DNA from 4 places in the Enterobacter oligotrophicus genome. Region 4 is predicted to be linked to each of the others. Evidence: predicted binding sites of a transcription regulator. Region 4 holds the regulator's gene; each other region holds the start of a gene.
What was found. Region 4 encodes CRP, which controls carbon source genes, mostly activating them, when cyclic AMP is high. Its sites were predicted from a motif close to ATGTGANNNNNNTCACAT; they were not measured.

Region 1 (3,058 bases), 2.1 Mb from region 4:
AGAAATTCCGGCCGACGTACTGGCACGCTATCCTGGCGTGGTGGAATCCATCGCTAAACTGGAAGCGGAAGGTTTCCCAATCTTTGCCTATGACGGCTCACTGGGCGGTAAATACCCGGTTATCTGCGTGGTGCTGTTCAACCCAACCAACGGAACCTGCTTCGCCTCCTTTGGCGCGCACCCGGACTTTGGCGTGGCGCTGGAGCGTACCGTCACCGAACTGCTTCAGGGCCGTAGCCTGAAAGATCTGGACGTGTTCACCCCACCAACGTTTGACGATGAAGAAGTGGCCGAGCATACCAACCTCGAAACCCACTTTATCGACTCCAGCGGTTTGATCTCCTGGGATATGTTCAAGCAGGACGCGGACTATCCGTTCGTGGACTGGAGCTTTGCCGGCACCACCGAAGAAGAGTTTGCGACGCTGATGGCGATCTTCAGCGCCGAAGATCAGGAAGTCTATATTGCTGACTATGAACACCTGGGTGTTTATGCGTGCCGCATTATCGTTCCTGGCATGTCGGATATCTATCCGGCGGAAGACCTGTGGCTGGCGAACAACAGCATGGGCGCACACCTGCGTGAAACGCTGCTGGCCCTGCCGGGCAGCGAGTGGGAAAAAGAAGATTATCTGAACCTGATCGCCCAGCTGGACGATGAAGGCCATGATGACTTCACCCGCGTGCGCGAACTGCTGGGTCTGGCGACCAGTAAAGATAACGGCTGGTACACCCTGCGTATTGGTGAACTGAAAGCGATGCTGGCGCTGGCCGGTGGCGATCTGGATCAGGCGCTGGCCTGGACTGAGTGGACAATGGAGTTCAACCAGTCGGTCTTCTCTGCCGAGCGCACCAACTATTACCGTTGCCTGCAAACTCTGCTCCTGCTTTCTCAGGAGGACGATCGCGAGCCATTGCAGTACCTGAATGCATTTGTTCGTATGTACGGTGCAGACGCGGTTGAAGCCGCCAGCGCGGCGCTGAGTGGTGAAGAGCCGTTCTATGGCCTGCAGGCCGTTGATAGCGATCTGAAAGCCTTCCCGGCGCATCAGTCATTACTTAACGCTTATGAGAAATTACAGAAAGCGAAAGCCGCTTACTGGTCAAAATAAGCGCATATAACATTAGCGGCTGTAGGCGTATTCAATCGTCTGAGCTATATTACGGGGCAATTTCATTGCCCCGTTTTTTATTTTTTCGGCAATGACTGTTGATTGTAATAATAAAGTTAAATATGGGTAAATATAATAATATTTACCCACGCTTTATTGTTACTTTTTATGGTAAATACTCCATATTAATTAACTGTTTTCCGGGAGGCCGAACGAAATAATTCAACTCTTTTCATAACTTTTAAAATTTATTTTTATACGGATAATCAAATACTTACTCCGCACTTGCTGTAAAACCATACGCATTGCGGGCCTATAAGCCAGGCGAGATATGATCTATATCAATTTCTCTTCTATAATGCTTTGTTAGTATCTCGTCGCCGACTTAATAAAGAGAGAGTTAGTGTGAAAGCTGACAACCCTTTTGATCTTTTACTCCCTGCTGCAATGGCGAAAGTTGCCGAGGAAGCAGGTGTCTATAAAGCAACGAAACACCCGATGAAGACGTTCTATCTGGCGATCACAGCCGGTGTGTTCATCTCAATCGCTTTCGTCTTCTACATTACTGCCACCACCGGTACTGCCGCGATGCCTTTCGGCATAGCTAAACTGATTGGCGGTATCTGCTTCTCACTGGGTCTGATTCTCTGCGTCATCTGCGGTGCCGACCTCTTCACCTCTACGGTGCTGATTGTGGTGGCGAAAGCCAGCGGAAGAATTACCTGGGGCCAACTGGCGCGCAACTGGCTTAACGTCTATGTTGGCAACCTGATTGGCTGTCTGCTCTTTGTTCTGTTGATGTGGCTCTCTGGCGAGTACATGACCGCCAACGGCGGCTGGGGGCTTAACGTCCTGCAAACCGCTGACCACAAAATGCATCACACATTTATCGAAGCCGTTGCTCTCGGCATCCTCGCAAACCTGATGGTCTGCCTGGCTGTATGGATGAGCTACTCGGGTCGTAGCCTGATGGACAAAGCCATGATTATGGTTCTGCCGGTTGCGATGTTTGTTGCCAGCGGCTTTGAGCACAGTATTGCGAATATGTTTATGATCCCGATGGGTATTGTAATTCGCAACTTTGCGAGCCCGGAGTTCTGGACTGCTATCGGTTCAACCCCGGAAAGTTTCTCTCACCTGACTATCATGAATTTCATTACTGATAACCTGATCCCAGTCACTATCGGGAACATTATCGGTGGGGGTCTGTTAGTCGGGTTGACATACTGGGTCATTTACCTGCGTGGCGGCGACCATCATTAATGGTTGTCTCAGGCAGTAAATAAAAAATCCACTTAAGAAGGTAGGTGTTACATGTCCGAGCTTAATGAAAAGTTAGCCACAGCCTGGGAAGGTTTTGCGAAAGGTGACTGGCAGAATGAAGTCAACGTCCGTGACTTCATTCAGAAAAACTATACCCCGTATGAAGGTGACGAATCCTTCCTGGCTGGTGCAACTGACGCGACCACCAAGCTGTGGGACAACGTAATGGAAGGCGTTAAACTGGAAAACCGCACTCACGCGCCAGTTGATTTTGACACCTCCGTTGCATCCACCATCACTTCTCACGATGCTGGCTACATCAACAAAGCCCTTGAGAAAATCGTTGGTCTGCAGACTGAAGCACCACTGAAACGCGCAATCATCCCGTTCGGTGGTATCAAAATGGTTGAAGGTTCCTGCAAAGCGTATAACCGCGAGCTGGACCCAATGCTGAAAAAAATCTTCACCGAATATCGCAAAACCCATAACCAGGGCGTATTCGATGTTTACACCAAAGACATTCTGAACTGCCGTAAATCCGGCGTTCTGACCGGTCTGCCAGATGCGTATGGCCGTGGCCGTATCATCGGTGACTACCGTCGCGTTGCGCTGTACGGTATCGACTTCCTGATGAAAGACAAATACGCACAGTTCGTATCCCTGCAGTCCGATCTGGAAAACGGC
Region 2 (3,058 bases), 1.3 Mb from region 4:
GTGTGTTCGTCCGATGGGATCGCGTTTGGTTCTTTCGCGCCCGGATCGAAGGCCCACAGCAGTTTACCGGTGTTCACGTCGAAGCCACGGATAACGCCTGAGGTTTCACGGGTGGAGAAGTTATCCGTTACCGAACCGGCAATCACGATGGTTTTATCGGTGATGATTGGCGGTGAGGTGGGTTCATACAGACCCGGCGTGGTGTCCGGCATGTTGGTCTGCAGGTTCAGGATACCTTTGTTGGCGAAGGTTTCGCACAGCTTGCCCGTTTCGGCGTTAATCGCGAACAGACGGCCATCGTTTACCGGCAGCATAATGCGGCGCGGACAGTCAGCAATGACTTCCGGGCTGGCATTGTCGGCACGCGCTTCGTGGTAAGAGACGCCACGGCAGGTCACGTGCTGGAACGACGGGTTGGAGTTCAGCTGTGGATCAAAGTGCCATTTCTCTTTACCTGTCGCAGCGTCAAGTGCGAACAGACGCTGGTGCGCTGTACACAGGTAAAGCATGTTGCCCACTTTAATCGGCGTGACTTCGTTGGTCAGTTCGCCCGGATCGTTTGGCATCTTCAGGTCGCCGGTACGGAATACCCAGGCTTCTTTCAGATTTTTAACGTTATCCGCGTTGATCTGCTTCAGTGGAGAGTAGCGTTGGCCTTCCTGGTTACGCCCGTAGGCAGGCCAGTCGCCATCCGCGACCTGCGAGATAGCCGCAGCAGGTGTGGATTGTGCGTTCAGCGTACCGTTAATTTCCTGTGGGTCGTTAAAACCGGCCCAGGTCAGGATACCGCCGGTAATCAGCAGCGCAACGACCAGACCCGCCACAGCGCCGCTGGAAGGCACAATCAGACGACGCCAGACGAACGGCAGGATCAGCCAGATTCCGAAGAAGACCAGAATGTCACTGCGCGGCGTCAGTGCCCAGAAGTCGAAACCAACTTCCCAGACGCCCCAGATCATGGTGGCAAGGAGGAGTGCGGCATACAGCCACAGTGCGGATTGTTTTCTACGTAACAGCAGGATGGTTACGCCAACCATAACCAGACCCGCAATCGGGTAGTACCAGGAGCCGCCAATCGCGACCAGCCATACGCCACCGATTAACAAATACAGCGCGCAGAATGCGGCAAACGCGGCTGTTAATGTCACCAGAAGACGCGGCTGCTTAGTTTTTGTTTCAGCCATAGAAAAGTACTCGTCAGTTTTGTTAATTATTTGCTAGCAATTAATTATAGGTATTAACAAGTGTGATCGGAATCACAAATATTGCTTTTTATAACTCATACGCCAGGCTTATCCATTTGCTGGTATAATGGCTGGCTTGCGTATCGATGCCGGAAAAACACTCATCCGCATTGAGAGATTTTCATTAAAATCATATGGTTAGCAATATGAAACATACTGTTGAAGTGATGATCCCGGAAGCCGAGATCAAAGCGCGTATCGCCGAACTGGGTCGTCAAATCACCGAACATTACAAGGACAGCGGCAGCGAAATGGTGCTGGTGGGTCTGTTGCGTGGCTCTTTCATGTTCATGGCCGACCTGTGCCGTGAAGTGCAGGTGTCACATGAGGTCGATTTTATGACCGCCTCCAGCTACGGCAGCGGCATGTCCACAACCCGTGATGTGAAAATCCTGAAAGATCTGGATGAAGATATTCGTGGCAAAGATGTGTTGATCGTCGAGGACATCATCGACTCCGGCAACACGCTCTCTAAAGTGCGCGAGATCCTGAGCCTCCGTGAACCTAAATCGCTGGCGATTTGTACGCTGCTGGATAAACCTGAGCGCCGTGAAGTGCAGGTTCCGGTGGAGTTTGTCGGTTTCTCAATTCCTGATGAATTCGTGGTTGGCTACGGCATTGACTACGCGCAGCGTTACCGTCATCTGCCGTATGTCGGGAAAGTTGTGTTGCTGGACGAATAATTGTGGTTTGTTGCCCGGTGGCGCTACGCTTACCGGGCCTACGAATGGGCACATGTAGGCCGGGTAAGGCGCAGCCGCCACCCGGCTTTGTTTATTTATGGTTCACATGCTTGAGCTTGAGGTTGGCAATCCCCGAACGGTAACGCTGCTCCAGCGTTTCACGGTTGGTGGCGGTGACTTCCAGGTTGCGCAGCAGGCCATCATGAATGCCATATGCCCAGCCGTGAATCGACACTTTCTGCCCGCGTTTCCACGCGGATTGCATAATCGTGGAGTGTCCCAGGTTATAGACCTGCTCCATCACGTTCAGCTCACACAGCGTGTCGAGACGACGTTCCTGCGGCATTTCGCCCAACAGTGAGCTATGTTTGAACCAGATATCGCGGATGTGCAGCAGCCAGTTATCGATTAACCCCAGTTCCGTATTTTCGACCGCCGCCTGTACGCCGCCGCAGCCGTAGTGACCGCAAATGATGATGTGCTCGACTTCCAGCACGTCAACGGCGTACTGAACAACAGAAAGGCAGTTGAGATCCGTATGAATGACCAGGTTGGCAACGTTACGGTGAACAAACAGTTCACCCGGTTCGAGGCCGGTCAGGCGTTCTGCCGGTACGCGGCTGTCGGAACATCCAATCCATAGAAAGCGCGGATTCTGCGCTTGTGCCAGTTTCCCAAAAAAACCGGGATCTTCTTCCACCAGCATTTTTGACCATAGTGCATTGTTGCTGATGAGTGTATCTATGTCATTCATGGACGTTAACGACCTGTAACCGAGTAATTGCGTTGCGCTACTATAGGGTAACCCGACTTTTAATGAAACCACACAACGTGTGTCAGAACTATAGGTAAGTTTAATTCATGGCGATTGCACTTGAGCTTGAGCAGCTTAAAAAAACCTATCCGGGCGGCGTTCAGGCGCTGCGCGGGATAGATCTTAAGGTAGAGGCGGGAGATTTCTACGCGCTTCTGGGGCCGAATGGAGCAGGGAAATCTACCACTATCGGTATTATCAGTTCGCTGGTTAACAAGTCCTCTGGCCGGGTCAGCGTGTTTGGCTACGATCTGCAAAAAGATGTCGTGAACGCCAAACGCCAGCTGGGGCTGGTGCCGCAGGAGTTCAATTTCAAC
Region 3 (3,058 bases), 590 kb from region 4:
AGATCGGCAATCACCGGCACATTCAGTTCATGCCCGATCGCGGCCAGTTCAGCCTCTTCCACCGCTTTGGTAAAGCCTTCGATGTGGTAGTTGCTGGTGTGTACCTTCATCAGCAACGCGGTGTTTTCGTTCACCGCGGCGCGATAATCTTTCGCATGGGTACGGTTGGTGGTGCCCACTTCGTGCAGCGTGCAGCCCGCCTGGCGCATAACGTCCGGGATGCGAAACGCACCGCCAATCTCCACCAGCTCACCACGTGAAACGACGACCTCTTTACCACCCGCCGTGGCAGCCAGCATCAGCAGCACTGCTGCGGCGTTGTTATTCACAATGCAGGCGTCTTCTGCACCGGTCAGTTGACAGAGTATATCTGCCAGCGCCCTGTCACGATGGCCGCGTCCGGCACCGTCGAGATCGTACTCCAGCGTAACCGGTGAGCGCATGGCCTGTGTCACCGCAGCCACTGCCTCTTCGGCCTGCTGCGCCCGTCCCAGGTTGGTATGTAACACCGTCCCCGTCAGATTGATCACCGGACGCAGGGCACCTTGCGCGTTCGCAGACAGCCGCCGTTCCGCCTCTTGCCCCCAGCCTGCACACCAGCCCGGCAGCGCGTTTTCTGTCTGGATATGCAGGCGGGCTTCGTCCTGCAACTGGCGCAGCACGTCGACCGTGGCGGTATGACCAAAGCGCGCCAGCACGGTAAGGAAGTCAGGCTCACGAAGAAGGCGATCGGTAGCAGGAATTTGGCTGTAGAGCGAGTGATGAGTAGTCATGAAAGCGCCTGGCGAGTAAATATCATCCCCCCTCCCGACGGGAGAGGGAGTCAACATGAGGAGGGATTGTACAGCCTCCGGCCATGAAGTGTTATAACCCGAATCAAGCCTTTGGCGGTTCGGTACGGGCAAAACTTTCGCGCTGGAAGAGCGTCTCCGCCAGCTTCACCAGCAACGGGCGCTCAACGCACCAGCCAGGAGAGACGCGACGGAAATTGAGGTAGCCGATGGCGCAGGCGATGGCAATCGTCGCCAGGTTCACGTCATCATTCTGGATGTTGCCGTCCCGGATTAATTGTTCGCACCTGTCCAGGCTACGGCTGATTTTCTCACGCTGGCGCAGAAGCTCGGTTTCCGACTGCTGGGCTGCTGGTCTGGCCTGCTCGCGCACGGAGGCAAGCGCTGCATCCATAATGCCATCGGCCAGAGCTTCAATTTGCTTTAACGCCAGCGCAGCTTTTGGCTCTTGCGGCAGCATAGCCGGAGCGATATCAAGAAGCTCGATATACTCTGCAATGATGGGGGAATCAAACCAGTATTCACCGTCGTCTGCCACCAGCGCTGGCACTTTCCCCAGCGGGTTGTACTGCGCAACGCCATTCTCTGCGTTATAAGGCTGTTCATTCACGAATTCAAATTCAATCCCTTTCTCCAGCAGAAGGATCGAGATTTTACGCACGAAGGGACTGGTGTAACTGCCGATGAGTTTCATTGCTTATCCTTGATGTCCACAAAGAGGTCAGTATGGATCAAGCGATGAAAAAAGGCAGGTTTATGCTTTTCGCTATACCACATTAGAGAGATGTTTTAGTTAAGTTAACGGTGTTGCTTTCTTTCATTCTGCGTTGACCGTAAAGCAGAAGTTGTTGGCGATCACATCCGGAGAATTCTGCATCAAAATATTTTGTGAATTCAGTCACAATCCAGAAACAAACCAACGACATTCAAATGTGACATTAATCACAAAACAAGGGGCTTTCTGGCTTATTTCTGACCGTTGTATTTTTTTTACGCACCAGATATGTGATCAACATCACATCAATAATCACCCCACCCCCTACATTTACGTGACTAAGATCACACAAATTTCCGGTGTCTGGACAGTTGAACGATTCAGTGCCAGATTTCACAGCATCAGAACAGGGCCCGGCTACCTCTGCCGCCGCACATTAACGATAAACCTCGGGCCGCAAGCCTAAGCGTAAACATAAGAAGGGGTGTTTTATGTCATCCGATTTCAAGATCAAAGTTCAAAGCTTTGGTCGTTTCCTCAGCAACATGGTGATGCCAAATATCGGCGCGTTTATCGCGTGGGGTATTATCACTGCATTGTTCATTCCGACAGGGTGGTTGCCTAACGAAACGCTGGCGAAGCTCGTTGGCCCAATGATTACCTACCTGCTGCCTCTGCTCATCGGTTATACCGGTGGTCGTCTGGTGGGCGGTGACCGTGGTGGCGTAGTGGGTGCCATCACAACGATGGGTGTGATCGTCGGCGCGGATATGCCGATGTTCCTCGGTGCCATGATTGCCGGTCCTCTGGGCGGCTGGGCGATTAAGAAATTCGACGTCTGGGTTGATGGTAAAATCAAATCCGGCTTCGAAATGCTGGTGAACAACTTCTCTGCGGGCATCATCGGGATGATCCTCGCGATTCTGGCGTTCCTCGGCATTGGTCCTGCGGTTGAAGTGCTGTCCAAAATTCTGGCTGCGGGCGTTAACTTCATGGTTGCGCACGACATGCTGCCGCTGGCGTCTATCTTTGTTGAACCGGCGAAAATCCTGTTCCTTAACAACGCCATCAACCACGGTATCTTCTCACCGCTGGGTATTCAGCAGTCTCATGACCTCGGCAAGTCCATCTTCTTCCTGATTGAAGCCAACCCTGGTCCGGGTATGGGCGTTCTGCTGGCGTATATGTTCTTTGGTCGCGGCAGCGCGAAGCAGTCTGCGGGCGGTGCGGCTATCATCCACTTCCTGGGCGGTATCCACGAAATTTACTTCCCATACGTGCTGATGAACCCACGTCTGATCCTGGCCGTTATCCTCGGTGGTATGACTGGCGTATTCACCCTGAGCGTGCTGAACGGCGGCCTGGTTTCCCCGGCCTCTCCAGGCTCCATCCTGGCTGTTCTGGCGATGACGCCGAAAGGTGCTTACTTCGCTAACATCGCGGCAATCTGTGCGGCAATGGCGGTCTCCTTCGTCGTCGCGTCTATTCTGCTGAAAACCAGCAAAGTGAAAGAAGACGACGACATCGAAGCAGCAACCCGTCGTATGCATGA
Region 4 (3,058 bases):
GTAAATACCTGCATACCTACGATGAAGCCGTTCCCTGGAACCAGGTGCCGGGGACGTTCACGCCCTGGCAGCCGCTGCCGGAACCGACCGACGTGCTGTTTTATGAAGGGCTACACGGCGGCGTGGTCACGCCACAGCACGACGTGGCGCGCCATGTGGATCTGCTGGTCGGCGTAGTGCCGATCGTTAACCTCGAGTGGATACAGAAGCTGACGCGTGACATGAGCGAGCGCGGCCATTCGCGTGAAGCGGTGATGGATTCGGTGGTACGCTCCATGGAAGATTACATCAACTACCTCACGCCGCAGTTCTCCCGTACCCACATTAACTTCCAGCGCGTGCCGACGGTGGACACCTCTAACCCGTTCGCCGCCAAAAGTATCCCGTCGCTGGATGAGAGCTTTGTGGTGATCCATTTCCGCAATCTCGAAGATATCGATTACCCCTGGCTGCTGGCGATGCTGCAGGGCTCGTTTATTTCTCACATGAATACATTGGTGGTGCCGGGCGGGAAAATGGGGCTGGCGATGGAGTTAATTATGACACCGCTGGTGCAGCGGTTGATGGAAGGAAAGCAGATCGCGTGACGCCTGTTACCGGATGGCGTTTCGCTTATCCGGCCTACGTTCGTGCAGTTGTAGGCCCGGTAAGCGCAGCGCCACCGGGCTTTGTTTTAAGCCTCGATCACTTCATACGAATGGGTGATTTTTACCGCTTTCTCCAGCATTAACGCCACAGAGCAGTATTTCTCCGCAGAAAGATCCACCGCGCGTGATACCGCCGCATCTTTCAGCTCCTTGCCGGTAACAATAAAGTGCAGATTAATGTGCGTAAACAGGCGCGGTGCCTCTTCGCGGCGTTCAGACGTGAGTTTGACTTCGCAATCGGTCACATTGTGGCGGCCTTTTTGCAGAATCGACACCACGTCGATTGCGCTGCATCCGCCCGCCGCCATCAGCACCATCTCCATCGGGCTTGGGGCTTTGTCGCCGGAGTTCCCGTCCATCAAAATCTGGTGTCCTGAAGCGGACTCGCCCAGGAACGTTAACCCTTCAACCCACTTTACACGCGCTTGCATATTCATTAACTCCAACGTTGCATTTTTGGTGACAGATTACGCGCGCGTTACATTTCTCGCAACGGAAGGCGACCTGCATCATGCTGAAGCGAGACACCAGGAGACACGCGGCTAAAGCTATGCTAAAACACTCTGGATGCTACAGTAATACATTGACGTTACACATGTATGCAGAGGACATCAAACTTTACTGGCTGCGAAACGTTACGACAGCCGACTTCCCAGGGTATGGGTAAGAATTCGATTGCAACCCCAGAGTCCGGATGCATCTTATGACTCTGGTGACAGCTTATAACAGAGGATAACAGCGCATGGTGCTTGGCAAACCGCAAACAGACCCGACTCTCGAATGGTTCTTGTCTCATTGCCACATTCATAAGTACCCATCGAAAAGCACTCTGATTCACCAGGGTGAAAAAGCCGAAACGTTGTATTACATCGTTAAAGGCTCGGTGGCAGTGCTGATCAAAGATGAAGAAGGGAAAGAGATGATCCTTTCTTATCTGAACCAGGGCGATTTCATCGGTGAACTGGGCCTGTTTGAAGAGGGCCAGGAACGTAGCGCCTGGGTTCGTGCAAAAACAGCATGTGAAGTGGCTGAAATTTCCTACAAGAAATTCCGTCAGTTGATCCAGGTTAACCCGGACATCCTGATGCGTCTTTCTTCCCAGATGGCTCGCCGTCTGCAGGTCACGTCTGAGAAAGTGGGTAACCTCGCCTTCCTGGACGTTACCGGCCGTATCGCGCAGACGCTGCTGAACCTGGCGAAACAGCCAGACGCCATGACCCACCCTGACGGCATGCAAATTAAAATTACCCGTCAGGAAATTGGTCAGATCGTCGGTTGCTCCCGCGAAACAGTGGGCCGTATCCTGAAAATGCTGGAAGACCAGAACCTGATCTCTGCCCACGGTAAAACTATCGTGGTTTACGGAACCCGTTAATTCCGGCCAAACGGCGTGCCATCGCAAGGTGGCACGCCGTTTTTGTCTCTATTCCCATGTGGCGCAGGCTGATTTATCACCCGGAAGTTAACTACGCACTGCGACAAACGCTGGTGTTGTGTCTTCCCGTGGCTGTGGGTCTGATCCTCGGACATCTCCAGCAGGGTCTGCTGTTTTCTCTCGTTCCCGCCTGCTGCAACATTGCCGGTCTGGATACGCCGCATAAGCGTTTTTTCAAACGTCTGATTATTGGTGGCTGCCTGTTCGCAGGCTGTAGCCTCGCCGTACAGCTCCTGCTTGCCCGCGATATTCCGCTGCCGTTGATTTTGACCGTGCTGGCGATGACGCTCGGCGTGACCGCCGAAATCAGCTCGCTGCATGCCCGGTTACTCCCCGCTTCGCTGATTGCCGCCATCTTCACTCTGAGCCTTGCGGGCAATATGCCGGTGTGGGAACCGCTGCTGATCTACGCCCTCGGCACGCTGTGGTACGGGCTGTTTAACTGGTTCTGGTTCTGGCTGTGGCGCGAACAACCGCTGCGCGAATCCCTGAGCCTGCTCTATGTGCAGCTTGCAGATTACTGCGAAGCCAAATATACCCTGCTTACCCAGCACACCGATCCGGAAAAATCACTGCCGCCGCTGCTGGCACGTCAGCAAAAAGTGGTCGATCTGATAAGCCAGTGCTATCAGCAATTACACATGCTGGCCGCCAATAAAAACCATGATTACAAGCGGCTGCTGCGTACCTTCCAGGTGGGGCTGGATTTACAGGAGCATATCTCCGTGAGCCTGCATCACCCGGAGGAAGTGCAGAAGCTGGTGGAACGCAGCCACGCCGAAGCGGTGATCCGCTGGAACGCGCAGACCGTTTCTGCGCGCCTGCGGGTACTGGCGGACGATATTCTGTATCACCGCTACCCGACGCGATTTACCATGGACAAACAGCTCGGCGCGCTGGAGAAAATCGCCCGTCAGCACCCGGAAAACCCGGTCGGGCAGTTTGCCGCCTGGCACTTCAGCCGCATCGCCCGCGT

Region 1: the regulator CRP is predicted to act here: its motif matches at 1,441-1,458, upstream of focA (formate transporter FocA).
Region 2: the regulator CRP is predicted to act here: its motif matches at 1,245-1,262, upstream of hpt (hypoxanthine phosphoribosyltransferase).
Region 3: the regulator CRP is predicted to act here: its motif matches at 1,795-1,812, upstream of EoCCA6_RS12680 (PTS mannitol transporter subunit IICBA).

The regions. Positions count from the first base shown of each region.
Region 1 covers NZ_AP019007.1:4,118,427-4,121,484, reverse strand. Annotated here, with positions in the region: gene ycaO (30S ribosomal protein S12 methylthiotransferase accessory factor YcaO) at 1-1,111, shown strand, start outside; gene focA (formate transporter FocA) at 1,517-2,374, shown strand; gene pflB (formate C-acetyltransferase) at 2,426-3,058, shown strand, end outside.
Region 2 covers NZ_AP019007.1:3,338,557-3,341,614, forward strand. Annotated here, with positions in the region: gene EoCCA6_RS15975 (glucose/quinate/shikimate family membrane-bound PQQ-dependent dehydrogenase) at 1-1,184, opposite strand, end outside; gene hpt (hypoxanthine phosphoribosyltransferase) at 1,391-1,927, shown strand; gene can (carbonate dehydratase) at 2,019-2,681, opposite strand; gene EoCCA6_RS15990 (ABC transporter ATP-binding protein) at 2,789-3,058, shown strand, end outside.
Region 3 covers NZ_AP019007.1:2,645,150-2,648,207, reverse strand. Annotated here, with positions in the region: gene selA (L-seryl-tRNA(Sec) selenium transferase) at 1-773, opposite strand, end outside; gene EoCCA6_RS12685 (glutathione S-transferase) at 877-1,485, opposite strand; gene EoCCA6_RS12680 (PTS mannitol transporter subunit IICBA) at 1,998-3,058, shown strand, end outside.
Region 4 covers NZ_AP019007.1:2,054,557-2,057,614, forward strand. Annotated here, with positions in the region: gene EoCCA6_RS09990 (phosphoribulokinase) at 1-587, shown strand, start outside; gene EoCCA6_RS09995 (OsmC family protein) at 674-1,078, opposite strand; gene crp (cAMP-activated global transcriptional regulator CRP) at 1,390-2,022, shown strand; gene EoCCA6_RS10005 (YccS/YhfK family putative transporter) at 2,079-3,058, shown strand, end outside.